2 regions of the Microbacterium sp. IO18 genome follow, and region 1 is predicted to be linked to the other one. Evidence: predicted binding sites of a transcription regulator. Region 1 holds the regulator's gene; the other holds the start of a gene.

The links. The regulator HrcA, encoded in region 1, represses chaperone genes, less so after heat shock. The targets are predictions, from matches to a motif close to TTNGCACTCGNNNNNNNCGAGTGCNAA.
Region 2: a site for HrcA is predicted at 1,676-1,702, ahead of groL (chaperonin GroEL). Genes of this name have one in related genera too.

The regions. Positions count from the first base shown of each region.
Region 1 covers NZ_JBMJAF010000001.1:225,817-240,989, forward strand. Annotated here, with positions in the region: gene ACLF6J_RS01125 (ABC transporter family substrate-binding protein) at 1-1,070, opposite strand, end outside; gene ACLF6J_RS01130 (ABC transporter ATP-binding protein) at 1,187-3,115, opposite strand; gene ACLF6J_RS01135 (ABC transporter permease) at 3,112-4,026, opposite strand; gene ACLF6J_RS01140 (ABC transporter permease) at 4,028-5,011, opposite strand; gene lepA (translation elongation factor 4) at 5,252-7,105, shown strand; gene ACLF6J_RS01150 (DUF1990 family protein) at 7,135-7,602, shown strand; gene ACLF6J_RS01155 (DUF1990 family protein) at 7,680-8,333, shown strand; gene hemW (radical SAM family heme chaperone HemW) at 8,333-9,550, shown strand; gene ACLF6J_RS01165 (carboxylesterase/lipase family protein) at 9,564-10,982, opposite strand; gene hrcA (heat-inducible transcriptional repressor HrcA) at 11,085-12,116, shown strand; gene dnaJ (molecular chaperone DnaJ) at 12,153-13,268, shown strand; gene ACLF6J_RS01180 (16S rRNA (uracil(1498)-N(3))-methyltransferase) at 13,271-13,999, shown strand; gene ACLF6J_RS01185 (histidine triad nucleotide-binding protein) at 14,057-14,407, shown strand; gene ACLF6J_RS01190 (PhoH family protein) at 14,487-15,173, shown strand, end outside.
Region 2 covers NZ_JBMJAF010000002.1:248,659-263,831, forward strand. Annotated here, with positions in the region: gene groL (chaperonin GroEL) at 20-1,639, opposite strand; gene ACLF6J_RS12805 (LytR C-terminal domain-containing protein) at 1,764-2,342, opposite strand; gene ACLF6J_RS12810 (DUF3263 domain-containing protein) at 2,422-2,679, opposite strand; gene ACLF6J_RS12815 (DUF2332 domain-containing protein) at 2,689-3,681, opposite strand; gene msrB (peptide-methionine (R)-S-oxide reductase MsrB) at 3,753-4,157, shown strand; gene ACLF6J_RS12825 (nitroreductase family protein) at 4,154-4,747, shown strand; gene ACLF6J_RS12830 (DMT family transporter) at 4,752-5,663, opposite strand; gene ACLF6J_RS12835 (SOS response-associated peptidase family protein) at 5,770-6,402, shown strand; gene ACLF6J_RS12840 (metalloregulator ArsR/SmtB family transcription factor) at 6,482-7,453, shown strand; gene ACLF6J_RS12845 (arsenate reductase ArsC) at 7,479-7,889, shown strand; gene ACLF6J_RS12850 (ABC transporter ATP-binding protein) at 7,995-8,906, shown strand; gene ACLF6J_RS12855 (integral membrane transport protein) at 8,903-9,718, shown strand; gene ACLF6J_RS12860 (sensor histidine kinase) at 9,729-11,003, shown strand; gene ACLF6J_RS12865 (response regulator transcription factor) at 11,000-11,677, shown strand; gene ACLF6J_RS12870 (aldo/keto reductase) at 11,688-12,641, opposite strand; gene ppk2 (polyphosphate kinase 2) at 12,622-13,500, opposite strand; gene ACLF6J_RS12880 (hypothetical protein) at 13,725-14,039, shown strand; gene ACLF6J_RS12885 (hypothetical protein) at 14,044-14,667, shown strand; gene ACLF6J_RS12890 (hypothetical protein) at 14,753-15,173, shown strand, end outside.

The DNA.
Region 1 (15,173 bases):
GTCAGCGAGCCGGCCGGGTCCTCTTCATAGCCGAGGCCGTTCCACGCGATCTGCTTCTGCTGGTCGATGTTGATGGCCTTGAAGAACGCCTCGCGGACCTTGACGTCCTCGAACTGCGGCTTGGAGGAGTCGACCTGCAGGATCGTGTTGGCCGTCTGCTGCGCGCGGTAGACCTTGGCGCCGTCGACGTCCTTGACCTGGTCGATGAGCTCCTGGGAGCCCGTCTCCACCATGTCGACCTCGCCGTTCTTGAAGGCGTTGACGCCGGCCTGGCCGTCCATACCCGTCATGGTGACCTTGTCGAGCAGCGGAGCGTCGCCCCACCACTCGGGGTTCGGCTTGAACGAGATGTAGCCCTTGGTCGCGTCATACTCGTCGACCGTGTAGGGACCGGCGCCCCACTCCGGGTGCGGGTTCTCGATCATCGCTTCGTTGAAGGTGTCCGGGTCTGCGAGTGCCGGGTGGATGACGCCACCGTTGAAGGGCATCTGCGGCCAGGCGAACTCGCCCTTGAAGGTGACGATCGCCGTCTTGGCGGTGTCGCCCTGCTCGACGGACTCGATGTCCTTGTAGCCGTCGGTGGCGTTCGGGTTGAAGCCCTCGTCGTAGGAGCGGTTGGCCTTCCACGTGGCGTCGATGGCGGTCCAGTCCATGTCCGTGCCATCGTTCCAGTGGGCCTCGTCGGTGAACGTGAAGGTCAGGACCGTCTTGCCATCCTTGACTTCGTTCTTCCACTCGTCGAGGTAGTTGTCGTTCTTGTACTGCGTGCCGTCCGGCTTCATCAGGATCAGCTGCGGCGTGTACCACGCGGCGATGCGTGCGGTGTCGGCGCTGCCGTCACTGTTGAAGGCGTTCAGCTGCGGCGGCACCTCACGGATCGCGAAGTTGACCTCGCCACCCTCCTGGAGGTTCTCGCGAGGCTGCGGGTTGTAGTCCGCCATCTCGACGTCGGTCTTCTCGCCGTTGTCGCCACTGTCGCCACTGCCGCTGTTGCCGGCAGCGCACCCGCTGAGCGCGAGTGCGAAAGCGCCGGTGAGTGCCAGCGCTCCCATCAGCTTGTACTGCTTCATGGTGCTCCTTTCGCCTTTCGGCGTGTCATAAGGGGAGAATAGTTCGCCCGGTACACGAATGCGGCCGAGCCAAGTGAATGCCGCCTAACCGTTATCGGACGGTGATCCGTCTCCGGTCAGGAGACGTTCGACAGGCCCGAGGTGGTCTCCGGGTCGAAGACGATCCGCTGCCGCGTCCGCTCGATGTCGGGGTCGGGGACCGGGATCGCCGACAGCAGCGCCTTGGTGTAGGGATGCCGGGGGTTGTCGAAGACGTCGTCCACGTCGCCGTGCTCCACGAAGTCGCCCAGGTACATGACGGCGACGCGATCCGCGATGTGACGCACCACGGAGAGGTCGTGAGCCACGAAGAGGTACGACAGGCCGAGCTTGACCTTGAGATCGTCCAGGAGGTTGATGACGCCCGCCTGAATCGACACGTCGAGCGCCGACACCGGCTCGTCGAGCACCACGATCTTGGGGTTCGTCGACAGAGCACGGGCGATGCCGATGCGCTGCCTCTGCCCGCCGGAGAACGCCTGCGGGAACCGATCACGGTGCGCCGGGTTGAGACCCACGAGATCCATCAACTCACCGACGCGTCGGTTCACCTCCGCCTTCGGAGTGCCGATGGCCGTCAGCGGCTCGGAGATGATGTCCGCGACCGTCATGCGCGGGTCGAGCGCACCCATCGGGTCCTGGAACACGATCTGGATGTCGCGCCGCAACGCCCGCTCCACCTTGTGGCTCCGGATGTCGTTGACACTCGTCCCGGCGATGACGATGTCACCCTCGGACTGCTTGACCATGTCCATGATCTGCAGCAGCGTCGTGGTCTTCCCGCTCCCGGACTCGCCCACGATCGCCATGGTCTCGCCTTCGCGGACGTCGAAGCTGATGCCCTTGACGGCATGCACCTCGCCGACCTTGCGCTTGAGGAAGGCGCCCTTGAGCAGCGGGAAGGTCTTGGTGAGGTTCTTCACCTCGAGCGTGATGGGACGCTCCTCGCGGGGCAGGCGGGTGAGTTCGCTCTCCGGCGCCTCCCTGACCGGATACACCGGCAGCCCGCCGAGCATGCCGCCGTCCTCGATCTCGTTCGAACGGATGCAGGCAGCGCGATGTGCCTCGCCACCGCTGGTCAGGACGGGGAGGAGCTCCGGCTCACGCGTCCGGCACGCATCCATCACGATCGGGCAGCGGTCGGCGAAGGGGCAGGCGTCGGGGAGGTTGATCAGGAGGGGCGGGTTGCCCACGATCGGGGTCAGCGGTTCCTTCTCGGCCTTGTCCACGCGGGGGATCGCGCCGAGGAGGCCGATGGAGTACGGCATCCTCGTCTGGTGGAACAGCTCGCGGACGGGGGCCTGCTCCACAGGCTTGCCGGCGTACATCACCATCACATCGTCGGCGGTGCGGGCCACCACGCCCATGTCGTGCGTGATCATCATGACAGCGGCGCCGGTCTCGGCTTGCGCCTTGTCGATCAGGTCGAGGATCTGCGCCTGGATCGTGACGTCGAGCGCGGTCGTCGGCTCGTCGGCGATGATCAGCTTCGGGTCGTTCGCCATCGCGATCGCTATGACCACGCGCTGACGCATTCCTCCGGAGAACTCGTGGGGGAACGCCTTCATCCGCTTCTCAGGTTCAGGGATGCCCACGAGCTTGAGCAGATCGATCGCCCGGGCGTTCGCCTCCTTGACGCTGAGGTTGCGATGCACCGTGAGTGCCTCGATCAACTGGGACCCGATCGTGTACACGGGCGTCAGCGAGGTCAGCGGATCCTGGAAGATCATCGAGATGCCGTTGCCGCGGATCCTGGAGAGCTGTGCGTCGGTCTTTCCGAGGAGCTCCTGTCCATCGAACAGGATCGAGCCGGAAATCTTCGCGTTCTCGTCGAGCAGGCCCATGACGGCCAGTGAGGTGACGGACTTCCCGGAGCCGGACTCACCGACGATGCCGAGGGTCTTGCCGGCCTCCAGATCGAAGGAGACGCCGCGCACGGCATCGACGCGGCCGGCTTCGGACGCGAAGCTGACGGTGAGGTCGCGGACGGACAGTACGGGGCTCATGCGCGGCCTCCTGCAGCCGAAGTGGGGTCGAGCGCGTCACGCAGGCCGTCGGCGATCAACGCCATCGACACGGTCAGCAGCGTGAGCGCCAACGCCGGGAAGTAGAACAGCCACGGGGAGCTCGTGATCGACGTACTGCCCTCCCCGATCAGCGATCCGAGGGAGACATCCGGGATCTTCACCCCGAAGCCGATGAACGACAGGCCGGTCTCCAATGTGACGGCGGCGACGATGCCGAGCGTGAAGTTGATCACGAGCAGCGAGCCGATGTTGGGGACCAGGTGTCGCAGGACGATGCGTGTGCCGCGGACGCCCATGTAGCGCGCCGCCTGCACGTACTCCCGCTCGCGAAGCGACAGAGCCATGGTCCAGATGATGCGTGCGGGGAAGAACCAGGTCACGAAGATCATCACGAGCGCGATGACCCACCAGACGCCGCCGGACTCGTTCGAGATGACCGACAGCATCAGGAAGGTGGGGACCACCATCATGAAGTGGATGACCAGCAGGGCGATGCGTTCGAACCAGCCGCGGAAATAGGCGGCAGCCGTGCCGACGAGGGCCGACAGGATGGTGGTTCCGACCGACACCGTGACTGCGATCATGAGCGAGCGCTGCAGCCCGATCGCGGTCTGGGTGTAGGTGTCATTGCCGGCGCCGTTCGTTCCGAACCAGTGCGCTGCGGAGGGCGGCGTGCTCAGCGCGAGGAAGTCCATATCGTTGACGGCGTACGGGGAGAACACCGGGGCGAGTGTCGCGAACAGGATCAGGACGAGCAGGACGACGACGCCCCCGACGGCCGGCTTGTTGCGCATGTAGCGGCGCGTGTAGAGCGTCCACTTCGAGAGGGACTTGCGGGGAGCTGCCTCGGTGGACGGCTCGACCAGCGGATCGATCATTTCGGTGGTCATATCAGCTCACCCTCACTCGCGGGTCGAGGACGACGACGACGATGTCCGCGAGGACCGCGCCGATCGCCGTCAGCACGGCGCCGAACGCGGCGACCGCCACCACGCCGTTGATGTCGTTCTGGTTGATGGTGTCGAGGAAATAGCGACCCATGCCCTGCCAGGCGAAGATCGACTCGGTCAGGATCGCGCCGGTGAAGATCGTCGGGATCGTGAAGGCGACCTGGGTCGCGACCGGGATGAGCGACGTGCGGAGGGCGTGCTTGCGCACCGCCTGGGCTTTGGTCAGTCCTTTGGCGCGAGCGGTGCGCACGTAGTCCGCGTTGATGTTGTCCAACAGGAGCGAGCGCTGGAGGAAGTGGTACTGGGCGTAGCCGACCAGCACGAGAGCGATCGTGGGCAGCGTGACGTGCTGGAGCGCATCGATGATCGTCGGGAAGAATCCGGTCACGCCCGGGCTGGAGGAGCCGGTGACGTAGAAGATCCGCACCCCTGTCCACTCGTTGAGGGCGATGGCGAGGAGCACGACACCGAGACCGGCGACGATGATGTTCAGGTTCATCGTGATGATCGAGGTCGCCTGCCCGATGCGGTCGGCGAGCTTGTACTGGCGGGACGCGGTGTAGACACCCAGCCAGATGCCGAGCACGGCGGCGATGATCGTCGCACCGAGCACGAGCTCCGCGCTGACCCACATGCGGTAGGCGACCTGCTCGTTGACAGACTGCCCGGTGGGGCTCGTGCCCCAGTCCCAGCGGAACAGGATGCCGCTGAACCAGTTCCACCACCGCTCCATGAGCGGCACGGTGTCGCTGAGGTTGCGCGGGATCAGGACGTTGTCGATCTGCTCCGGCGTCAGGGGTGGGCGTCGCCCCACGTAGTTGCTGCGCGGGTCGAGGAATCCCCACGCGAGGAAGAACGTGAGGTTCGTCGCGACCACGATCATGAGCAGCCAGCCGAGTGTTCGGCGCAGGAGGTACTTGATCAAGGGGTCAGTCTTTCTCTTCTACAGACGCGCTCGGGATCAGCCGACGCAACGCTGAGTCAGTTGGATTACGGAATCGCCATCCACCGAACTCTGCGATGCGACAACCGCCACGGGGTCTGTGATGGAGTCTTATCGCTTGCGGGATCCGGTGTCACGGAATTTCCCAGGCAACTTCGGGAGACTATCACCGGAATGCGGGAATCGGGGATTAGCGCCCCCTCACCGTAGAATCGAGGGGACATGTCCCCACGCGCTCTCACACCTCTCCAGCCTGCCTCGACGCCGGCTGCGCAGATCCGCAATTTCTGCATCATCGCCCACATCGACCACGGCAAGTCGACGCTCGCCGACCGGATGCTCCAGATCACCGGCGTCGTCTCGGACCGCGACATGCGGGCCCAGTACCTCGACCGCATGGACATCGAGCGCGAGCGCGGGATCACCATCAAGAGCCAGGCCGTTCGGATGCCGTGGGAACTCGACGGTCAGACCGTGGCCCTGAACATGATCGACACACCCGGCCACGTGGACTTCACCTACGAGGTCTCGCGTTCGCTCGCGGCCTGCGAGGGAGCCATCCTGCTCGTCGACGCGGCGCAGGGAATCGAGGCGCAGACGCTCGCGAACCTGTACCTCGCGCTGGAGAACGACCTCCACATCATCCCGGTGCTGAACAAGATCGACCTGCCGGCCGCCGACCCCGAGAAGTACGCGAAGGAGCTGGCCTCGCTCATCGGAGGCAAGCCCGAGGATGTGCTGCGCGTCTCGGGCAAGACCGGCGTCGGCGTCGAGGAGCTGCTCGACCGGCTGGTCCAGGACATCCCGGCTCCGGTCGGCGACGCGGATGCCCCCGCCCGCGCGATGATCTTCGACTCGGTGTACGACGCGTACCGCGGTGTCGTCACGTATGTGCGCATGGTGGACGGCAGTCTCTCGCCGCGCGAGCGCATCCAGATGATGTCGACCGGGGCCAACCATGAGGCGCTCGAGGTCGGCGTGTCGAGCCCGGAGCCGACCCCGACGAAGGGGCTCGGCGTCGGCGAGGTGGGCTACCTGATCACCGGTGTGAAGGACGTTCGCCAGTCGAAGGTCGGAGACACGATCACCACGTCTCGGAAGCCGGCATCGGAACCTCTGCCGGGGTACACCGACCCGAAGCCGATGGTCTTCTCCGGTATCTACCCGATCGACGGCAGCGACTACGCCGAGCTCCGCGAGGCCCTCGACAAGCTCAAGCTCTCGGACGCCTCGCTCCAGTACGAGCCCGAGACCTCGGTCGCGCTCGGTTTCGGTTTCCGCTGTGGTTTCCTCGGTCTGCTCCACCTGGAGATCGTCACGGAGCGCCTCGCCCGCGAGTTCGGACTCGACCTCATCACGACCGCGCCCAGCGTGATCTACGAGGTGCTCACCAGTGACACGGGCGAGACGGTCACCGTGACCAACCCGAGCGAGTACCCGGACGGGCGTATCGGATCCGTCTCGGAGCCCATGGTGAAGGCCGCGATCCTGCTGCCGAAGGACTACGTCGGCACCGTGATGGAGCTGTGCCAGTCGCGCCGCGGCACCCTGCTCGGAATGGAGTACTTCTCCGAGGAGCGTGTCGAGCTGCGCTACAACATGCCGCTCGGTGAGATCGTGTTCGACTTCTTCGACCAGCTGAAGTCCAAGACGCAGGGCTACGCCTCTCTCGACTACGAACCCTCCGGACAGCAGGAAGCCGACCTCGTCAAGGTCGACATCCTCCTCCAGGGCGAGAAGGTCGACGCCTTCAGCTCGATCGTCCACCGGGACAAGGCCTACGCCTACGGCACGATGATGGCCGAGCGCCTGCGCAAGCTCATCCCTCGTCAGCAGTTCGAGGTCCCGATTCAGGCGGCGATCGGCGCGCGCATCATCGCCCGTGAGACCATCCGGGCGATCCGCAAGGACGTGCTGGCGAAGTGCTACGGCGGCGACATCACCCGTAAGCGCAAGCTCCTCGAGAAGCAGAAGGAGGGCAAGAAGCGCATGAAGATGGTCGGCCGCGTCGAGGTCCCCCAGGAGGCGTTCATCGCCGCGCTCTCGGGAGACGTCGAAGGCAAGGACAAGAAGTAGTCGTGCCGCTGCCCGCGTATCCGCGGGGGATGACGCGTCATCCGCTCGTCGCCGTGCCCGAGGGCATGCTCGGCGAGGAGAACTCGACCACCGTGGCACCGGCGGTACGCGACGCGGTCGCGGCGCTGGTGAGCACGTGGGAGTTCAAGCGGCGCGCGGGTTTCGAGACACCTGCGGGTGCACCGATGCCCGAACTCGAGGGCGTGCTCGCCAAGCGTGTCTTCGGCATCCGCTTCGCGGAGCCCGTGCGCGTCGTCTGGGCCGACGCGAGTGGTTTCGGTTACGAGACCCGTCCGGGGCATCCGATCTACGGCGAGGAGTCGTTCCGGATCGACGAGCGGGGCGTGTTCACCGCCCGGTCCGTCTCGCGCCCTTCGACCTGGTTCTGGCGGATGCTCGCGCCTGCGCTGCGGAGGATGCAGCGCTCGACCCACGCCGAGTACGTCCGGATCGTCCAGGAGGCGGCCAGGGCAGCGGAGGCGGAGAGCCCGCGCTGAGCGGTTCGGAGCCGGCATGTGACCTCGTGCGGCGCGTGGGGGTGTTCGCTCAGGCAACGCGAAGTAGGGTGGAGGTCATGCGGCGCGGGACTTTCCGAGACGACACGGTGGACTATGCGGCCGTGGGTGCGACCCATGCGCCCGATCTGATGCACTACCCGCCGGAGCGCAGCATCCCGGCGGAGGAATCCTGGCGGATCGGCAGCGGCGTCGAGCGGTTCCAGACCGCCGGGGAAGCTCTCCTGTCCTGGACGGCGCAGCGCGCTGCAGGGCTCTCGGTCGAAGACGTGCGGCCGGCACCCGGACCCGCATACGCGGGCGTGAGCTTCGACGCGGAGGGGAATCCGATCGCCCCGAGCAAGCGCGATGTCGAGCCCCGCTACGACGCCGAGGGCATGCCGTTCGTCGGCGCAGGGATGACGTTGCACCTGCGCGGACGAGTCGCGGGGATGCGCGCCGACGCCGAGCTCCGCGTGATCTCGGTCACGGAAGAGACCCGGCGCATCGGATTCGTCCTCGGCACCGTCGGCGGGTCCGTCGTCAGCGGTGAGGAGTCGTTCGACGTCGACTGGCGTGAGGACAACGACGAGGTGTGGTTCACCGTGCGAGCGTTCGACGCACCGAACGCCCTCATCTACCGGACGATTCCCGCCCTCATGAAGCGTCGGCGCCGCGAGCTGTTCGCGCGCTACCTGCGGGCGATCTCGCCGCTCTACGCGACCCCCGTCTGATGGCGGGACCGCTCCCTCTCGGAGATCCGGCGCCGGCGGACGGGCATCTTCCCTCCGACCTCGTGATCGACCCGAACGTCCCGTTCTCCGCCTACCTGCACATTCCGTTCTGCACCGTGCGCTGCGGTTACTGCGACTTCAACACGTACACCTCGACCGAGCTGCGCGGGGCGAAGCAGGAAGACTACGCATCGACGTTGATCTCCGAGATCGCGCTCGCCCGTCGGGTGCTGGCTGATGCCGGGGCACTGCGTCCGATGGACACGGTCTTCTTCGGGGGTGGCACTCCGACACTCCTCCCCGCGGGAGACCTCGCCCGCATGCTCGAGGCGGCGACCGGAGCCTTCGGCCTCGCAGACGGGGCGGAGGTGACCGTCGAGGCGAACCCCGACACTGTGACCCCCGCGGTCGCCCGCACACTCGCCGACGCCGGCGTCACGCGGATGTCGGTGGGCATGCAGTCCGCCGTTCCCCACGTGCTCGCGGCCCTCGATCGCACGCACCGCCCCGAGAACGTGCGCACCGCGGTGGCTGCGGCGAAGGACGCCGGACTGGCGGTGAGCGTCGACCTGATCTACGGCGCACCGGGGGAGTCGCTCGCGGATTGGGAGGCATCTCTCGATGCGGCACTCGCCCTCGAGCCCGACCACATCTCGGCGTACGCGCTCATCATCGAGGACGGCACCAAGCTCGCGCGCCAGATTCGTCGGGGCGAGGTCCCGACGCCGGACGATGACCTGCAGGCCGACATGTACGAGCTCGCCGATGCCCGCCTCGGGGCCGGGGGTTTCGATTGGTACGAGGTGAGCAACTTTGCGCGCATTCCGGAGCGACGCTCGCGGCACAACCTGGCCTATTGGCGGGGGACTGACTGGTGGGGGTTCGGCCCCGGTGCGCACAGCCACGTGGCCGGTCTGCGGTGGTGGAACGTGAAGCACCCGGCCGCCTACGCGCAGAGGCTCGCGGCATCCGAGTCGCCGGCGGCGGGAACCGAGCGCCCCGATGTGGAGTCGCGCACGCTGGAGCGGATCCTGCTGCTCAGCCGGATCCGCGAGGGGATCGCCGTCGATGAGGTGCCCGCCGGGAACCGGAGCCGGGTCGCGGGCCTCATCGCCGATGGCCTCGTCGACCCTGCGGCCGCGATCCGGGGGCGCATCCAACTGACTCTGCGAGGGCGGCTCCTCGCAGATGCCGTGGTACGTGCGCTGACCGACTGACGCCGGAGCGCTGTCAGCCCGGAAGCAGGTCCATGCCCGCGGTGCGGCGCTGCGGCACCGTCGCACTGACCGTATCGAACACCCGCGTGCGACGCTCGGAGCCGTACACGGGCCAGCCCGGATCTCCGCCGCTCACGAACCCGACCCAGGCTGTGTTCATCTCGGTCGCGAGTGCGCCCGGTGCCGCGGTGCCGGCGAGCCGGCGCGCCTCCTCATCGTCGAGCCGGTCGAACACGAAGCCGAGTTCGAGCGCGTGCGCCGCTCGGAGGTCTCGAACGGGACTGGGCCACGCGAATTCGTAGACGTGCGTGCTCTCGGGGCGTGCGGATGCCACACGGCTCAGCGGTGCGCGCAGCATCATGTCGGTGACGAGTTGCCCGAAGACCTCTCCCGTGTTCGCTCCGGGGAATGCGGACCGGTACTCGGACACCGCGCGGCGCGGGATGCGCGAGAGGAGGCGTGCGGCCTGCAGCTTGAACTCGCCGATGCCGGCGAGCGCCTCGGGCGGGAACCACAATCGGTACTCGTCGGTGTTGCTGCCGATGAGCAGCGGCGTGTCGATCTCGCCGAGGACCTCGTGTGGGGACCGCGGAAGGCTGTCCGGATCGATCGCGATCTGGAAGCCGGGTGCGCCGCCGAGCGGGGAGGAGCCTGCGGACTGTTCTCTCCTCGCGTCGAGGAGCTGCGCGGACGAGAGCGCGGCGAACGAGTCCCGATCGGCGCGGACCCCGAGGCGCTTCGCGAGCTGCGCCGTCACACGTCCCGCCTTCTTCGGGGTCTGCGCCCGGAGCGGGCCCGACTCGATGATCGCGCGACTGATCAGAGCGCGGGAGTCGTCTCGGGCGAGCAAGGCCGCGACGATCGCGCCGCCCGCCGATTCCCCCATCGCCGTGATCTGCGACGGATCCCCGCCGAACGCCGAGATCTCGCGGTGCACCCACTCCACGGCCGCGGCGGCGTCGCGCAGACCGAGATTGCGGGGGGCGCCGTCGAGGACGGAGAAGCCCTCGGAACCCAGACGGTAGTTGATGGAGACGAAGACGATGCCCGCCCTGGCGAACACCGCCCCGTCGTAGAGCGGCAGCGCGGCAGTGCCCCGCTCGAGCGCTCCGCCATGGATCCACAGCAGCACGGGGGCATCGGACGCGTCGGTCGGAGCCCACACGTTCGCGGTCAGGATGTCGTCACCGTCGAGGATCACCGACCCCAGCAGCTCGCCGATCGGACCCGCGTACGGCACCTGCGGTGAGGTCGGGCCGAAGCGGGTGGCCTCGCGGACGCCGGACCAGGCATCGACCGGCTGGGGGGCGCGGAATCGGTTCGCCCCGAACGGCGCCTGCGCATAGGGAATGCCGAGGTAACGGACGACCCCGCCCTCCTCGGTGCCGCGGACGATGCCGCACGACAGGGTGGCCTGGGGTGAGGTGGTCATGAGCGTCATCCTAGGGTTGTGCGTCTGCGGTACGGAGATTACCGAGCTGAACGGGGTAGGATTGGCACTCTGAACGTCCGAGTGCCAGCGGAAGGGAAGGCGATGGTCACAGAGCGAGGACTCCAGGTTCTCCGCGCGATCGTGCAGGACTACGTCGAGACCCACGAACCCGTCGGCAGCCGTTCCATCGTGGACCGCCACTCCTTCGGGGTCTCTGCGGCGACCATCCGCAACGACATGGCGCTGCTCGAAGACGAAGAGCTCATCACGGCACCGCACACGTCTTCAGGGCGGGTGCCCACCGACAAGGGCTATCGCGTCTTCGTGAATCATCTCGCGCAGCTGCGACCGCTCTCTTCGGCGCAGCGGTCCGCCATCGAGTCGTTCCTCGGCGAGCCGGCCGACCTCGACGACCTCATGGTGCGCACGGTGCGGGTGCTGACCCAGCTCACCGGCCAGGTCGCACTCGCGCAGTACCCCTCGTTCGCCCGCGCACACGTCACGCATGTGGAGCTCGTCGCGCTGGCGCCCAATCGGCTGCTGATCGTCCTTGTCACCGACGCCGGGGGAGTGTCGCAGCGTGTGGCCATGCTGCCCGAGGCGATCGACGAGGCCGAGATGGCGGTGCTGCGGGCGCGCCTGTCCGCGCTGATCACGGGGCAGGGCATCGGCGAGGCATCCGATCGGCTTCAGGGGCTGCTCACGGCGGATGAGGTGGCCAAGGACCGCGTGCTGCGCTCGATCGCCGGTGTCGTGATGGATGAACTCGGCGGGTTCCGGCAGGAGCGTCTGGTGATGGCGGGTGCCGCCACCCTCGCACGTCGAGAACAGGACTTCCGTGGGAGCATCCACCCGCTTCTCGAGGCGATCGAGGAGCAGGTGACGCTGCTGCGGCTGATGAGCGAGATGGTGACCGACGAGCACGGACTCGCGGCCAGCATCGGCACGGAGAACGCGCCGTTCGGTCTCGGTGAGGCATCGATCGTCGCCAGCAACTACGCCGCCCCCAGCGGTACGGCGCGAGTCGGCGTCATGGGGCCGACGCGCATGGACTACCCGAGCAACCTCGCCGCAGCACGGGCCGTTGCCCGCTACCTGTCGCGGATGCTCGACGAAGACGAGGCCGGCCGCTGACGCGGCCGCCGAGAGAACACACGCAGAAAGGCGATTGTGGCGGACCACTATGAGGTTCTCGGGGTGTCCCGGGACGCTTCCACCGACGAGATCAAGAAGGCGTATCGACGTCTTGCGCGACAGCTGCACCCGGATGTGAATCCCGGTGAAGACGCAGCGGAGCGCTTCAAGCTCGTCACCCACGCGTACGACGTCCTCAGCGATGACGACTCGCGCCGCCGCTACGACATGGGGGGCGGGGACGGCGCTGCCGGCGGCTTCGGCGGCTTCGGCGGCTTCGGGGACATCTTCGAGACCTTCTTCGGTGCGTCGCAGGGCGGTGGGCGCGGCGCGCGTCCGCGTTCGCGTCGGGAGCGCGGGCAGGACGCACTCGTGCGGGTGTCCCTCGATCTGGGCGACGTGGTGTTCGGTGCGCATCGCGACATCGAGGTCGATACGGCCGTGCTGTGCGAGACCTGTCAGGGGTCCTGCTGCCAGGAGGGCACCTCGCCCGTCACGTGCGACATCTGCGGTGGCTCGGGGCACGTGCAGCGACAGGTGCGGAGCCTCCTCGGCAACGTCGTGACCTCCCAGCCGTGCGGCACCTGCGAGGGGTACGGCACCACCATCCCGCATCCGTGCGGCACCTGCGGCGGGCAGGGACGCGTGCGCTCGCGTCGGACGGTCTCCCTCGACATCCCGGCCGGCGTCGAGACCGGACTCCGCCTCCAGCTCCCCGGTTCCGGGGAGGTCGGCAAGGCGGGCGGTCCGAACGGAGATCTGTACGTCGAGGTGACGGTCAACGCCCACCCGGCGTTCAGCCGTGACGGCGATGACCTGCTCGCGACGCTCGAAGTGTCGATGACCGACGCGATCCTCGGCACCGAGACCACGATCCAGGGACTGGATGGTGAGGTCGATCTCGAGATCCGGGCCGGCGTGCAGTCCGGTGACGTGCTGACCATCAAGGGGCGAGGCATCACCCCGCTCCGTGGCACGCAGCGCGGTGATCTGCGCGTCGGCGTCCAGGTGCTCACCCCGACCAGGCTCGATTCGGCGCAGCGGGCTCTCATCGAGGACTTCGCGAAGAAGACCAAGGCCCCGGACCCCCAGCTCGCGCAGTTCCAGCAGGGCCTCTTCTCGAAGCTCCGCGATCGTTTCCGCAGCCACTGATCATGGCGCTGCACTTCTTGGTCGAGTCGGCCTCGGACGCGGTTGTCGGCGATGTCGTCTCCTTGACCGGGGCCGAGGCGAAGCACGCGGCCGTCGTCCGTCGACTTCGGGTCGGTGAAGAGGTGACCGTCGGTGACGGAGCAGGAGTGTGGCTGACCGGTGCAGCGGAGGAGGTGTCCCCGACACGCGTGGAGGTGCGAATCGCCCGGCGCTCGGAGCACCCGGCTCCGTCTCCCCGGATCACCCTCGTCCAGGCGCTGGCGAAGGGCGACCGGGACGAGCTCGCCGTGCAGGCGGCCTGCGAGCTCGGAGTCGACGAGATCGTGCCCTGGCAGGCAGCGCGCAGTGTCTCCCGCTGGGAAGGGCCGAAGGCGGTGAAGGGCCGCGAGCGGTGGGCGACCATCGTCCGCGAAGCCGCCAAGCAGGCCCACCGCGCGTGGCTTCCGGACGTCGTCGCGCCGGTGTCGACGAGACGACTCGCCGAACGTGCGAGCTCACAGCGTGTCCTCGTGCTCGACCCCACCGCGGCGGTGCGCCTGTCGGAGATCGAAGCCGACGGCCAGGATCTGATGCTGGTGGTGGGGCCGGAAGGCGGGATCTCGGACGAGGAACTCGACCGGCTCACCGAGGCGGGTGCCGAGCGCGTACGTCTCGGCGACACGGTGCTGCGCACATCGACGGCAGGTCCGGCCGCGATCGCCGTGCTCTCCGTGACCCTCGGGCGCTGGTGACCTCCCGCGCCGAGGCGACAGGGGAGCGCGCATGCCGCGATCAGTAGACTTGAGCACATGACGGAACCCTCGATCTTCACGCGCATTCTGAACGGGGAGATCCCTGCCGAGATCCTCGGGGAGACGGAGCGGGTCTTCGCGCTGCGGGACATCGCTCCGCAGGCTCCCGTGCACCTGCTCGTCGTACCCAAGTCGGCCGACTACCGCGACGTCACCGAGCTTGCTGCCGGAGACCCGTCGCTCCTGGCCGAGATGGTCGCGTTCGCCACGGAGTTGGCTGCGGAGCACAGCGACGACGGCGACTTCCGCCTCGTCTTCAACACCGGCGCCGGTGCCGGACAGACCGTTTTCCACGTCCATGCGCATGTGCTGGCCGGAGGATTGACTGAGAAGAGTGTCGGTGCCTGAGAATCACGAACCGCAGGAGCGCAGCCTGGGCGGCCGGCCTCCCGAGTCCGTCGAGACGATCTATGCCGACGGAGTCGCCATGGTGCAGCTGCTCGGCCCGCAGGACCGTCTGCTGCGGATGCTCGAGAGGGAGCATCCTGACGTCCAGGTGCTCGTCCGCGGGAACGAGATCACCCTCGGCGGTGACATCGACGCGGTCGGGAAGGCGAAGGCACTCGTGGAGGAGCTGCTCGCGATGACCCGGGCCGGGCACGATCTGGCTCCGAGCGACGTCTCCAGTTCCGCACGCATGCTGCGTCAGGAGGGGGGACCGCGTCCCAGCGAGGTGCTCGGTGAGGCGATCCTGACGACGCGTGGCAAGGTGATCCGTCCGAAGACCCTCGGCCAGAAGGAGTACGTCGACGCGATCGAGGAGAACACGATCGTCTTCGGCATCGGCCCTGCTGGTACCGGCAAGACCTACCTCGCGATGGCGAAGGCCGTTCAGGCGCTGCAGCGCAAGGAGGTCACCCGGATCATCCTCACGCGGCCCGCGGTCGAGGCGGGGGAGCGGCTCGGGTTCCTTCCCGGCACGCTCACCGACAAGATCGACCCGTACCTGCGGCCGTTGTACGACGCCCTCAACGAGATGATGGACCCGGAGATCGTCCCGCGTCTGATGGCGACGGGGACCATCGAGGTCGCTCCACTCGCGTACATGCGCGGGCGCACGCTGAACGATTCTTTCGTCGTGCTCGACGAGGCCCAGAACACCACGCCCGAGCAG
Region 2 (15,173 bases), on a different contig from region 1:
TTCTGTCAGGAAGGATGGATCAGAAGTCCATGCCACCCGACGGGTCAGCCATCGGAGCAGCTGCCTTCTCGGGCTTGTCGGCCACGACGACCTCGGTCGTGAGGAACAGAGCCGCGATCGATGCCGCGTTCTGCAGCGCCGAGCGGGTGACCTTGGCCGGGTCGATGATGCCGGCGCCGAACATGTCGACGTACTCGCCCGTCGCCGCGTTCAGGCCCTGGCCCGCGGGGAGCTCGGCGACCTTGTTGGCGACGACACCGGCCTCGAGACCGGCGTTCAGCGCGATCTGCTTCAGCGGAGCCTGGATGGCGACGCGGACGATGTTCGCGCCGGTCGACTCGTCGCCCGTGAGCGAGAGGGCGTCGAGCGCCTTCGTGCCGGACTGGATCAGCGCGACGCCACCACCGGGGACGATGCCCTCCTCGACGGCCGCCTTCGCGTTGCGGACGGCGTCTTCGATGCGGTGCTTGCGCTCCTTGAGCTCGACCTCGGTCGCTGCACCCGCCTTGATGACGGCGACGCCACCGGCGAGCTTGGCCAGGCGCTCCTGGAGCTTCTCGCGGTCGTAGTCGCTGTCGGTGTTCTCGATCTCGCGACGGATCTGCGTGACGCGACCCTCGATCTGGTCGGCCTCGCCGGCACCCTCGACGATCGTGGTCTCGTCCTTGGTGACGATGACCTTGCGCGCACGGCCCAGCAGGTCGAGCGTGGCGTTCTCCAGCTTGAGGCCGACCTCTTCGGTGATGACCTGACCACCGGTGAGGATCGCGATGTCCTGCAGCTGCGCCTTGCGACGGTCGCCGAAGCCGGGAGCCTTGACGGCGACCGACTTGAAGATGCCCTTGAGCTTGTTCAGCACGAGCGTCGCGAGAGCCTCGCCCTCGACGTCCTCGGCGATGATGACGAGCTCCTTGCCGTCCTGGATCACCTTGTCGACGATGGGCAGGAGGTCCTTGATGTTGGAGACCTTCTGGTTCGCGATGAGGATGTACGGGTCCTCGAAGACAGCCTCCTGGCGCTCCGGGTCCGTGACGAAGTACGGGTTCAGGTAGCCCTTGTCGAAGCGCATGCCCTCGGTGAGCTCGAGCTCGGTGCCGAACGTCTGCGACTCCTCGACGGTGACGACGCCTTCCTTGCCGACCTTGTCGATCGCCTCGGCGATGAGCTCGCCGATCGCGGGGTCCGCAGCGGAGATGGAAGCCGTGGCCGCGATCTGCTCCTTCGAGTCGATCTCCTTGGCGGTCGAGAGCAGCTCCTCGGTGATCGCTGCGACGGCCTTCTCGATGCCGCGCTTGAGCGAGATGGGGTCGGCGCCGGCCGCGACGTTGCGCAGACCTTCACGGACCAGAGCCTGAGCGAGGACCGTGGCGGTGGTGGTGCCGTCACCCGCGACGTCGTCGGTCTTCTTGGCGACCTCCTTGACGAGCTCCGCGCCGATCTTCTCGTACGGGTCGTCCAGCTCGATCTCCTTGGCGATGGAGACACCGTCGTTCGTGATCGTGGGGGCGCCCCACTTCTTCTCGAGGACGACGTTGCGACCGCGCGGGCCGAGGGTCACCTTGACCGCGTCGGCGAGGATGTTCAGGCCGCGCTCGAGGCCGCGGCGGGCCTCCTCATCGAAAGCAATGATCTTTGCCATGAGTTTTTTCGTCCCTCCTGGACGTAGACGTTGGGTTTAGCACTCAGAGTGAGAGAGTGCTAACGCCATTCTGGCACTCGACACCTTCGAGTGCAAGCCGCCGGGCGCGGGTCGCCTCCGGAGGTCAGGAGGCGGGCTCGTCGGCGGGTGTCTCCGGCGCGGAGGGCGACCGATCGAGACCGATCACCACGGTGAACTGCTTCTCCCCGTCTTCGGTCTGACCGGAGTAGTAGTCGCTCTGCTGGACCTGTGCGCCACCGAGGAGGTTGGCCAATCCGATCGCGGCCTCCTCATCCTCTTCGTTGACGTAGAAGACGGTCGTCTCGGCGAAATCCTGGCTGGAGCTGTCGCCGGCGAAGACGTCGTCGGCTGCCCAGCCGTTGTTGATCAGGGTGTCGCGCATCTGCGTGTCGAGACCCTCATCCGGCGTCCCGTTCAGGACCATCACGGAGATGGTCGGGTCGACGATCCCCGTGTCGACCGGCGACGGGACCACGGACGGCGCGGCCTCGGGGAACAGCGAGACCCGCCCCATCACGACGAGCGAGCCGAAGATGCCGGCGATGATGAGGATGAGCGCGGCGACGAAGGACCACAGCAGCACGACCCAGCCGTTCATGCCGGGAGCTTCGGCGCGGTGCGCTCCCACGCGTCCGGAGGAACGGGGAACGTCATCGAAACGATCGCGGGAGGGCTTTGACACCCCTCGATGCTAGCGGCAGGTTCCTGTCAATCGGTTCTGCGGCGGGGCGACGACGCCCCCGCGATTCGGGCAGGACCGCTCAGCCGACGAAACCGGGGGTGCGTGCGCGACGCCGTGCCGCTCGCGAATCGCGGAGTCGACGGAGCCTGCGCACCAGCATCGGGTCGTATTCCAGCGCGACCTCCGAATCGATCAGACGTCCGAGGAGCTGGTAGTAGCGCGCGGCGCTCATCCCCAGCTGCGTGCGGATGACCTCTTCTTTCGCCCCGTCATGCCGGGGCCAGGTCCCTTCCAGGGCGAGGATCGCGCGATCGCGCTCCGTGAGGTCTCCGATCATGGGTACAGGTTAGGACGCGTTCTCAGGCAGAGCCGCTCGCCACTCCCACCAGCGCCCGAGCGGATCCGCGGCAGCGCGCACTCGACCGTCCAGCGCGACCACGAAACCCGGCCAGTCGTCCGCATCGACCGGCGGCTCCCAGACGTCGAGCACACCCGGCGGATCGATCGTGATCCAGCGCGCGTCCAGGCCGTCGATGGTCGCGACGAGCGCGTTCCGGGACGCCCACGGGATGTGCACGAGCACCCCCGGCGTCGTGATGACAAGGGTGGCGTCGTGCGGGGCGGACGCGGCGAGCGCCTCGATGGACGCCAGCGCATCTCCGGCGACGAGCCTCGGAGGATCGGCCGCGACGATGTCGAGGGCAGCGGCGATGCGCTCATCGCGTCCCGTCTCGCCCGGCCACACGAGCCCCCGCAGCCAGCCACGGTCACGCTCGTCCCCCGCGTTGAGCGGGGCCAGGTCGATTCCGGCACGCCAGACCACCTCCGGTATCCGCAGGGGCGGCAGGGGTCCGGACACCCGGGTCTCCAGCACGACCGAGGACGGTCCGTCCACCGGATCCAGTGCGACACGCACCTCCCCGTGCTCATCGGCGACGCGGTACGAATACCGATCCGGATAGAGACAGAGCCCGGCTGCCGCGCCGACCTCGAGCAACGCCACCGGGCCGGGTATCTCGGAGAGCACGGGAAGGAGGGCGGCGAGTCGAAGCGGCTCGTTGGTCTGCAGCGACCGGCGGGCGCACTCGACGACGATGTCGTCCGCATGCTGCAGCACGAAGCGCCGCCACTGCGGGTATGCGGCCAGCGGTGCGCCGAGCATCCGGGTGACGGCGAACACCAGCGGCGGCTGCCTCCTCGTCTCCGGGATCCGGCGGAGGACCGCCCGCACCGCATCGTCCTCCGCGATGCCGCCCGCCCATTCGGCGTAGAGGGCGCTGCGACCCGGCGCCTCGTCACGAGCGAAGCGCGCATACCGCTCCTGGACAGCATCCGTCATCCGTCCATTCTGACGCGAAGCACCCGAGAGGCCGTTGCAGGAGGGAGAATGGAGGCGACTCAGGAGGACACATGTCGTACAGCGTGGACAAGACCGAAGACGAATGGCGCGAGGAGCTCGGCGATGAGCGATACGCCGTGCTGAGGAAGGCCGCCACCGAGCGCGCGTGGACGGGAGAGCTTCTCGACGAGGAACGCGCGGGTCTCTACACCTGCGGCGCCTGCAACGCCGAGCTGTTCAAGAGCGGGACCAAGTTCGACTCCGGCTGCGGCTGGCCGAGCTTCTACGAGTCGATCCGCCCCGATGCGGTGGAGCTCCTCGAGGACGACAGCCTGGGCATGGTGCGCACCGAAGTCCGCTGCGCCAACTGCGGCTCGCACCTCGGCCACGTGTTCCCGGACGGGTTCGGCACGCCGACCGGCGACCGCTACTGCATGAACTCGATCGCGATGAACTTCACCCCCGACGCCTCGTGAGCGCCCTGGACGCCGTTCGCGCGCGTCAATCTTGGTCGAAGGTGGAAGACACGGCCCCCGGCCGCGAGGAGTTGCTGACCTTCGTGGCCGCCGCCGGTCGCGTCGCCGATCATTCCTCGTTGCGCCCGTGGCGGCTCATCGAGCTCCGGGGCGCGGACCGCGAAGTCCTCGGCGCCGCCATCGCGAAAGCCCAGGGCGACTCCTCCCCCTCCACCAAGCCGCTGAGAGCTCCGCTGCTGATCGCCGTCGTCGCGAGCTACCGCAAGAGCGAGAAGGTGCCGCGCTGGGAGCAGGAGGCCGTCGCCTCCGGCGTTGCGCACATGCTGAGTCTGCTGCTCGATGAGGCCGGGTGGGGCGTGATCTGGCGCACGGGTCACTACACCCGCACCAAAGCAGTGGCGAAGGCTCACGGCCTCGGCAAGGACGAAGAACTTCTGGGCTGGCTCTACGTCGGTGGCAAGCCGGAGGGCAAGAAGGCGGGACGCCGCAAGATGGTCGATGCGCGGAAACTGCTCACGCGCATGCCCGCTCCCGGGTCGACTTCCCCGAAGAAGTCGAGCAAGAAGAAGAAGGCCGAGAAGAAGAAGTAACGCGTCAGCGGCGCCACAGCCGCGGGACCGCGACGAGTACCGATGCGACCGCGACGGTGACCATCGCGATGACCTGCCAGAGGGCGGGCCCTGCCGCAGCCGGCCAGATCAGGTCGATCGCGACCGAGGTCAGAAGCTGCCCGAGCACGGACCCCAGCCCCATCAGGAGCACTCCGGTGTGCCCGACGATGAACGCCCCGAGGAGGATGTAGCCGGCGCCGAGGAACCCGCCCAGATACAGCCATGGCTCGGTGGGGAGGGCATCGGGCATCCCCCGGAACGCGATGCTCGCTCCGGCCGCGAGCATCAGCACGACCGTTCCCGTGATGAAGCTCATCAGGGTCGCCGCAAGCGGCGAGCGCACGCGCTGGGCGAGGCGTCCGTTGGTGGCCGCCTGCCATGCGATGCCGACGCCCGCGGCGAACGGCAGCAGCAGCATCCACAGCGGAGCTGCCGCGAGCACGTCCCCGGACAGGGAGATTCCGACGGCGGCGAGCGCGAGCACCCCACCGGCGACGCGCCCCGGCGTGACTGCCACGACACCGGCCGGCCCGAAGCCGATCCGATCGAGCACGAGTCCGTGCAGTGTCTGGCCCGCGACGACGCCGACGCTGAACAGGGAGACCCCCATCACGCCGGCCGTCAGCCCCTGCGTCGAAACCGTGAGCGCTCCGCACGCGCCGCCCAGCAGCATCCAGAACGGGATGGTCTTCTCACGGATCCCGCGCCACAGACGCCCGACACCACGACGGGCCGACGGGATGCAGGAGATCACCGCGACGAGGGCCAGCAGGCCCACCGAGAACGAGAGCAGTCCCGCGACGATGCCGTCATCGACGCGCACCCCGAGCACACCGTTGATCCGCGCCTGGACGGCTGTCATGACCCCGATCGCGACAGCTCCGCCGAGTGCCAGCGGAGCGGGGAGGCGGCGGGGTTCTGGCACCCATCGACCCTACCCGAGCACGCCTGCCTCGCCCGGTCGCCTGCGCGATGTCGGAGCCCGGGTCTACGCTGACGGCATGTGCGCGAGCTACGGCCTCGATCCCCGGTTCACCGACGACGCCTATCGGGATGCGCTCGATGCCGACGTCCTCGAAGGGCTCCGCTCGTGGGCAGCGGGCAACGACGGCGAGATTCTGCGCCCCACGGGAAAGAACCTGCGCAACCTGAACCCGATCATCACCGACCCCTCCACTGTGCAACTCGCCTGGTGGGGGTATCTGGTCAACGGCGCGCCCGCGAGCTTCGCGTCGATCAACACCCGATCGGAACGACTCGCCACTGCCAAGGGGGCACTCCCCGATCGCGCGATCGTGCCGGTCTCGTTCTGGCGAGAGATGGCCAAGCCGTCCCGCATCTGGCACCACTTCACCGCACCCGATGACGGTCTCCTCGGGCTGGCAGCGGTCACTCGGCCCGGACGCACCGCCGACGGTGTCGACTACACCTGCTACAGCATCGTGATGCAACCCGCTGCGGGGCATCTGGCGCACATCCACGACCGGATGCCCTTGCTCATCAATCCGGGTTTCGCCGAAGAATGGCTCACGACGCCGAACGCACCCGGGGAGTTGATCAACGCGGCCGTCGCGGCTGCCGCTCCGATCAATGACCGGATCCGTGTGGAACCGGCCGACGGGCGTTCCTCGTGATCTGAACACCACGGTGACGAACAGGTGAACTCTTCCGGCACCGGTTGCGCCGGATATCGACAGGCGTCAATATAGACACATGTCGATTCAAGAGGGCCCCGTCGCCACCCACGCCATCGGGCGGGAAGCAGCCTCCTCCGTTGCCGCGACGTTGAAGGCTCTGTCGGATCCGCTGCGGCTGCGGATGCTGTCGGCCATCGCGTCCGACCCGCGCGGGGAGTCGTGTGTCTGCGATCTCGCCGAGCTCGCCGAGGTCTCTCAGCCGACCGTCTCCCACCATCTGAAGGTGCTCAAGGACGTCGATGTCCTCACCTCCGAACGGCGAGGAACCTGGGTCTGGTATCGGATCACCCCGAACCGCCGCAGCGCGGTCACAGCTCTGCTGGAGTCGTTCGCGCCCGCGACGCTCGCACCCGGGGGTGTCACATGCGACCACGATCACCCGCGACCGGACTTCGACGCCCGCGTGACCCGTCTCGCGGTCGAGCTCGCGGCGGAAATCCCCGACCTCGACCCCGACGTGGTGCTCACCATCGTCCGAGAGTCGTACACCGCGCTCGCGCGCACCGCCAGGGTCACTTCCGCCCTCGTTCCTCTGACCGAGCGCTTCGCGCGTCAGCGACTCGCGGACCTCACTCGTGACCGCGATGCGTCCGTCCCCCAGGTGCTCTTCGTCTGCGTCGCCAACGCCGGACGCTCGCAGCTCGCCGCCGCGCTCGTCAACACGCTCGCCGCCGGCAAGGTCGTCGCACGCTCGGCAGGATCCGCGCCCGCGGACATCATCCACCCGCACGTCCGCTCGATCCTCGCCGAGATCGAAGGCGACCGGGCTGCCGAGCGCTTCCCGAAGCCGCTCACCGACGACGCCGTTCGCGCGGCCGACATCGTCATCACGATGGGCTGCGGCGACGTCTGCCCGATCATCCCCGGCGTGCGCTACGACGACTGGGCCGTCGGTGATCCCGCCCTCGCGTCGCGGGAGGGCGTCGAAGCCATCCGCGACGACATCGCCGCCCGCGTGCGCGCGCTCGTCGACGATCTTCTCTCTTGACCACACCCTCGCACCAGGAGCAACCATGACTGACACGACCACCGCCAAGCCCTCCGTCCTCTTCGTCTGCGTGCACAACGCCGGACGCTCGCAGATGGCCGCCGGGTTCCTCCGCGACATCGCCGGCGACCGCATCGAGGTCCGCTCCGCCGGCTCCATGCCCGCCGACCAGATCAACCCGATCGCCGTCGAGGCCATGAGCGAGCTCGGCATCGACATCACCGCCGAGCAGCCCAAGGCACTGACGACCGAGGCCGTACAGGCGTCCGACGTCGTGATCACGATGGGGTGCGGCGACGCCTGCCCGTTCTTCCCCGGCAAGCGCTACGAGGACTGGAAGCTCGACGACCCGGCGGGCCAGGGCATCGATGCTGTCCGCCCGATCCGCGACGACATCCGCGCGCGTATCGAGCAGCTGGTGAACGAACTGGTCTAGACGAGGCCCGAGCCCCGAATGTCCTCCGCGGGGAGGACGTCCGGAGCAGAAGACGGTACCTGGGGCGGATGCAGAGTCCGGAGGGTGCTCCGTAGCGTGGATGTCATGATCACAGCAGAAGGCCTCACGAAGAGGTTCGGAGACAAGACCGCCGTCGACGACGTGTCGTTCACCGTCAAGCCGGGCAGTGTCACCGGGTTCCTCGGACCGAACGGCGCGGGCAAGTCCACCACCATGCGCATGATCGTCGGGCTGGATCGCCCGACCTCCGGCCGCGCAGCCGTCGCCGGGCGTGAGTACCGCAAGTTGCGCGCTCCCCTCACCGAGGTCGGCGTGCTGCTCGACGCGAAGGCCGTGCACACCGGGCGCACCGCGCGCAATCACCTTCGCGCGATGGCGGCGACCCACGGCATCCCTTCCTCGCGTGTGGACGAGGTCATCGACCTTGCGGGCATCGGCTCCGTCGCCCGCAAGCGGGCGGGCAAGTTCTCCCTCGGGATGGGACAGCGCCTCGGCATCGCCTCGGCACTGCTCGGCGACCCGCACACGCTGATCCTCGACGAGCCCGTCAACGGCCTCGACCCGGAGGGTGTCCGCTGGGTGCGCCAGTTCGTCCGGCATGCGGCTTCCGAAGGGCGCACCGTGCTGCTCTCGAGTCACTTGATGAGCGAGATGGCGCAGACGGCGGATCACGTCATCGTCATGGGTCGCGGTCGGGTGCTCGCGGATGCGGCCCTGGCCGACCTCGTGCGTTCCTGGACCAGGAACACCGTGCGGGTTCGCACGCCCCGACCGGCTGACCTGGCCGCGGCCGTGGGCGGCCCGGATGTGGAGATCGTGAGCTCCGCTCCTGATCTGCTCGACATCGTGGGACTGCCCGCCGCACGCATCGGCGACCTGGCCGCCGATCGTGGCATCCCGCTACACGAACTCACCCCCACCACCGGTTCGCTCGAAGACGCGTACCTCGCCCTCACCGGCGACTCCGTCGAGTACCGCACCAAGGAGATCTCATGACCACGACACAGGCACCCGCTCCCACGCGGCCGCGCGTCGACACCGGTCGACGCCTGACGTTCGTGCGCGCACTGCGCGGCGAGTGGATCAAGCTCGCCACCCTGCGCTCCACCTGGTGGTCCATCGGGATCGCCGCAGCTCTCACCATCGGGATCGCCGTGCTCATCGCACAGGCGGTCGACATGCCGGGCTTCGAGCCGATCCAGGCCGTCATCATGCCGATCCAGTTCACCATGCTGCTCGCCGGCATCATCGGCGCGATCTCGGTCACCGGGGAGTACTCCACCGGCATGATCCGCTCGACCCTGACGGCCAACCCGATCCGCGGATCCGTGCTGGCGGCGAAGTCGATCGTGCTCGCCGTGTTCCTGTTCCTGTCGTCGCTGATCATCTTCGCCCTCGCGGCCGCCGCGGTCTCTCTCGTCGTGGCACCGCGCGACCAGAGCATCGATTGGTCAGACCCGTCGATGTCGCTGCTCCCGATCGTCGTGGCCTCGCTCTCGATGGCGGTCTTCGCCCTGATCGGTGTGTCGTTCGGATTCATCCTGCGCTCCGGCGCGGGTGCGATCGCCGCGACCGTCGGTGTGCTGTTCGTACTGCCGATCGTGGCGAGCTTCTTCACCTTCGCCGGCGAGACCTGGGCATGGCTCGTCGATGCCGCGAACTACCTCCCGGTGGCAGCCGCGCAGAGCGCCATCCTGCCCAGTGATGGCGCCCCGCTCGATACTCCTGTGGCCTTCCTGACGCTGGCCTGCTGGGTCGCCGGCGGCGCCCTCGTGGCCTGGGCGGTTCTGCGCACCCGCGACGCGTAGAGTCGGGTCCGTGAGGAGAACGCGAAGCCGCAGCGACTCGGTCCGTGAGGACGAGGAGCTGCGGCTTCCGCGTGCGCCCGGGCTCTTCCGGCGCTTCTGGGCGCGGCACCCGGTGCTCGCCGATGTGCTGCTCGCGCTTCTCTGCCTCCTCCTCTCGCTCGTCCCCGCCGGGCGACTCCTGGACGATTCGATCCCCGAGGCGACCGCCATCGCGATCAACATCGCCACGCTGTCGATGGTGGTCCTCGCCTGCAGCACCCTGCTCTGGCGGCGCCGGGCGCCGCTGGCCCCCTTCGTCGCGTCGGTGGTCCTGGGCACCGTGGGCCTGTTCACGGGGTTGTCCGGCGGGCTGATCCTTCTGCTCGTCGCCTGCTACGGTCTGGCGGTCTACCGCTCCTCCCGCGCCGCCTGGACCTGGTACGGAATCGGCGCCGCGTGGTTCGTCGGCCTCACCACTCTGCTCATGCTCTCGGGCCGGGTCGTGCTCCAGAGCGGGCTCGACACCGCCCTCAGCTACATCGTGCTCGGCTTGATCGGCACGCTCATCGGCGTCAACGTCGGAGGACGCAAGCGCTACCTCTCCGCCGTCATCGATCGCTCCCGACAGCTCCTCGTCGAACGCGATCAGCAGGCCAAGTTGGCGGCCGCCTCCGAGCGCGCACGCATCGCCCGCGAGATGCATGACATCGTGTCGCATTCGCTGACGGTGATCGTGGCGCTCTCCGAGGGCGGCGCGGCGACGTCGGACCGCGAGCAGGCGCGCAAGGCCGCGCTCTCGACGGCGGACACCGCTCGTGCCGCGCTCACCGAGATGCGGTCGATGTTGGGCGTCCTGCGTGGGGACGATTCACCGCTGCCTCTCGCGCCGCTGCATCCGGTACCGCCCCGGGACACCGTCGAAGCCGCGCAACGCGCCGGCTTTCCGGCCACGCTCACCGTGGTGGGGCAGCCCGACGTCTCCCCCGCAGTCGCACACGCGATCGGTCGCATCGTCCAGGAGGGCGTGACCAACGCGATGCGCCATGCACCGACCGCATCGGCGATCACCGTACGCCTGGACTATGGACCGGACACGGCGACGATCGAGATCGTGAACGACGGCGTCACGGGCGAGGTCGGAACCGCCGGTTTCGGTGTCCGCGGACTGTCCGAACGTGCGGCCCACGTGCACGGCACGCTGCAATCGGGGCCGGCCGGTGAAGGACAGTGGGTGCTGCAGGCCGTGCTACCGACAGGGGGAAGCGCTCCCGGCGCCGGGAGCGAGTCGATGGAGGGCGACAGATGACAGACGCGATCAGAGTGCTCCTGGTGGACGATCAGGAGCTCATCCGAGTCGGGTTCCGCATGGTTCTCGAAGCCGAGGGCGACATCGTCGTGGTCGGTGAGGCCGCCGACGGGAGAGCCGCGATCACGCAGAGCAGGAGCCTCGCCCCCGACCTCGTGCTGATGGACATCCGCATGCCGGAACTGGATGGCATCGCGGCCACCGAGACGATCGTGCGCGAACATCCGCAGACGAAAGTGCTCGTGCTGACCACCTTCGACCTCGACGAGTACGCCTTCGGCGCCATCCGCGCGGGCGCGAGCGGCTTCCTGCTGAAGGATGCGCAGCGACAGGAGATGATCTCCGCCGTGCGCGCCGTGCACCGCGGAGATGCCGCCCTCTCACCGCGCGTCACACGGATGCTGCTCGAGCACGTGACGCCGCACCTGGGACCCTCCGCGGCCCCGGCGCCCGACGCGGCGGAGAGCGCCGCGCTCGCCTCCTTGACCGAACGAGAGCGCGATGTGTTCCTGGCGATCGGACGCGGCCTCACCAATGCCGAGATCGCCCAGACGCTCTACGTGGGCGAGTCCACCGTGAAGACGCATGTGGGCCGGGTGCTGACCAAGCTCGCCGCCCGCGACCGCATCCACGCGGTGATCCTGGCCCACCGACTCGGCCTCGTCGGCGACTAGCCGCCTCGCATCACGCCTGGGCGGGACTCCACTCCGAGACCTGATCGAGCACGGCCACCTCTTCCGGGGAGAGTTCGAGGCGTGCTCCCGCGAGCAGGTCCGGCACCTGCTCGACCGAGCGGGCGCTGGCGATCGGTGCGACGACGGTGGGCTGCGCACGCAACCAGGCGAGCGAGGTCGCCGCGATCGACGCGCCGTGGGCGTCGCCGATCTCCTCCAGCGCGTCGATGATCCGCAGGCCGGCCTCGGTGGCGTACTTCGCGGCGCCCTGTGCGCGCGGAGAGGCCTGACCCGCGGCATCCGTCGAACGGTATTTGCCGGTGAGGAACCCGCTCGCGAGAGAGTAGTAGGGGACGAGCCCGAGCCCGAACTCCTCGGCGACCGGGATGATCGTCTCCTCGACCTCGTTGCGGTGCACGAGGTTGTAGTGCGGCTGCACGGCGACCGGCACGGCCGCGCCGGTGCGCCGGGCGATCTCGATCCATTCCCGGATCCGATCGGCCGAGTAGTTCGAGACAGCGACGTGCCGCACCAGGCCATCCGCGACGAGCTGGCCGAACGCGGCGACGGTCTCCTCCAGCGGGACGGTCTCGTCATCGAAGTGCGCGTAATACAGATCGAGCTCGTCGACGCCCAGGCGCATCAGCGATGCCTCGGCCGCCTTGCGGATGTTGCCCGCGGACAGCCCTCGGAACTGCGGGTGCTGGCTGACCTTGGTCGCGACGACGACGCCGGCGGGCTTGCGGGAGGCCAACCATTCGCCGACGATGGTCTCGCTCTCCCCGCCCTCGTTGCCCGCCACCCAGGAGCTGTAGGAGTCGGCGGTGTCGATGAAGTCGCCGCCCCCGTCCACGAAGGCGTCGAGCACCGCGAAGGAGGTGTCGCGGTCGGCCGTCCAGCCGAACACATTGCCGCCGAGCGAGAGCGGGAGCACGTCAAGATCACTACTGCCGATACGAGTCATGTCGGTCATAACCGCTCGCGGTGCCTTGCGCATTCCCGCTCGCCCCCTCCTCCTCGAGCCGAACCTGCGACGGGCGCCCGACGAGACGCGGATCGGGAGCATGAGCGATCAGGGGGTCCTTGCCGGGGTAGTCGAATCGGGCGAGAACGCATCTCATGGCTTCGAGCCGCGCTCGCTTCTTGTCGTCCGAGGCGATGACGATCCACGGGGCGGCCGACGTGTCGGTGTGGAAGAACATCGCCTCCTCTGCCGCCGTGTAGTCCGCCCACCGATCGACGCCGGCGAGATCCGTCGGACTCAGCTTCCACTGTGTGACCGGATCCGCGCTGCGTCGCTGGAACCGCCGCCTCTGCTCCGTCTCACCGACGGAGAACCAGAGCTTGACGAGACGGAGGCCCGATCCCACGAGCATCCGCTCGAACGAGGGAGCCGTCTGCAGGAACTCCTCGTAGTCGGCGGACGAGCAGTAGCCCATCACCCGCTCGACACCGGCACGGTTGTACCAGGAGCGGTCCATCAGCACGATCTCGCCACCGGACGGCAGGTGTGCGACATAGCGCTGGAAGTACCACTGGGTGCGCTCGGCATCCGTGGGCTTGTCGAGAGCGACGACCCGCGCCCCGCGCGGATTGAGGTGTTCCATGAAGCGCGTGATCGCCCCTCCCTTGCCTGCCGCATCCCGCCCCTCGAACAGGACGAGCACACGTTCGGAAGCGCTCTTGACATGGAATTGGAGTTTGAGGAGTTCGATCTGGAGCAGTCGCTTCTCGTGTTCGTATGCCGCCGCGGAGAGCTTCTCGGTGGGCGGATAGCCGTGCTGCCCCTCCGTCGCGACCGCGGCCACGTCTGATGCGCTCATGAGGTACGTCCCTTCCAACCGGCCGATCCGAGCGCACCGCGCCTCACCGCGGCGCAGGTGGCCGGACCGGGGAGGCGGCCACCTGCGCCGTCTCCCCCGGTACGACTCCATCGGGCACCGGAGGATCGGCGTGGGTAACATATCACCCACTAAGGTGATATGTCAGGATACGAGATCACACCGCAGAATCGGCGAAAGGCGCGAATCGCGACTATCGTGCGGGGATGGGAACGATCCAGTACGGCAACGGCGAAGAGATCCACATCGAGGACCGCGCGCTCGCCCATCTGAAGGTGGTCATCGCGACCAAGCTCCGCCGCAACGAGAGCTTCACCCTGTCCTGGCGTCATCCCGATGGCGAACCCGCCGGACGCTCGACGATCTGGCTGCACCCGTCCATTCCGCTGCGTTTCACCTTCGAGGCACCCGAGGCACCGCAGCTGAATCCGACCTGGATCCAGAACCTGATGCACTCCGCGAGCTCGACGGGCGGGATCAGCCTCGTCGACGAGGTGCTCGACGTGCCGCAAGAGGCGTGACACCGTGGCACCGCGCGAAGAGCACGTCGACGGCCGCCCCACGGGGAATCCCGCGACCCGGGAGCGACATGGCGAGGTGAGACGGCGCTCGCTCCTGGCTGGTGCGGCATGGTCGGTTCCCGTGATCGCTGCGGCTGTCGCGACACCGCTCGCCGCCGCATCGGCGGGTGCGCGTGGGCGGTTCGTGATCGAGTCGATGTTGGGCGGCACCTGGATCGATCCCGAGTACTACGGGGCATCGATCCAGCTGCGCAACGACGACACACAGGCCGTCTCGCTGCCTGTCGAGCCGATCACCAGCGGCGTCGTCGTCGTGACGTTCGCCTCGATCGATGTCGGCGCCGTGGTACCCGCCATCATCGCGAACGCCGGCGGCGGCAGCCCCGTCGTGGGTGCACTGCCGGCGACCGACCCGACGTGGACGGCCGGAGGCGCGGTCGACAACGGCGACGGCACGGCGTCCTACACACTCGTCTTCGCAGGGTCGGTGCCCGGTCAGGGCGTGACCCACGTCAGCTTCGGCATCCTCGGCTCGAGCCCGCTGCATTCAGGCATCACCGTGGAGGTCCGAGCCACAGGCGACCCGACGGACGGGACGACGAGCTCTCGCACGGTGACCCTGTTCTGAGTGCCACCGGGTGAGTGTGCCGCCGGTCACCCCGTCCGGGTGAGAAGAACGGCAGCACCCACGTCGAGGGCCGCAGAATCGGCTCATGCACAGAGGCGCCTCGGACGAGCCCACCCCCACGACACGTGTTCTGGACATCATCACGGTCGTCCTGCTCTCGGTGACCGCGGTCGTGACGGCGTGGTGCGGCTTCGAGGCCTCGAAGTGGGGCGGCGAGATGTCCATCGCATTCAGCCAGGCCTCCAGCGCTCGCGTTCAAGCGGCTTCCGCCCAGTCCACGGCCCAAGCTGCGCGACAGTACGACCTCACGCTGTACACGGAATGGGTTCTCGCGGAAGCCGACGGACGGGACGATCTGGTGAGCTTCGTCGAAGAACGCTTCACCGAGGAGTTCGCGGTGGCCTTCGACGCGTGGACCGCGGAGGGGCGCACCGCGCGCGGGCCATTCGTGATGGAGGAATACGTGCCGCCCGGCACACGGGAAGCCGAGCAGTTGAGCGCGCGAG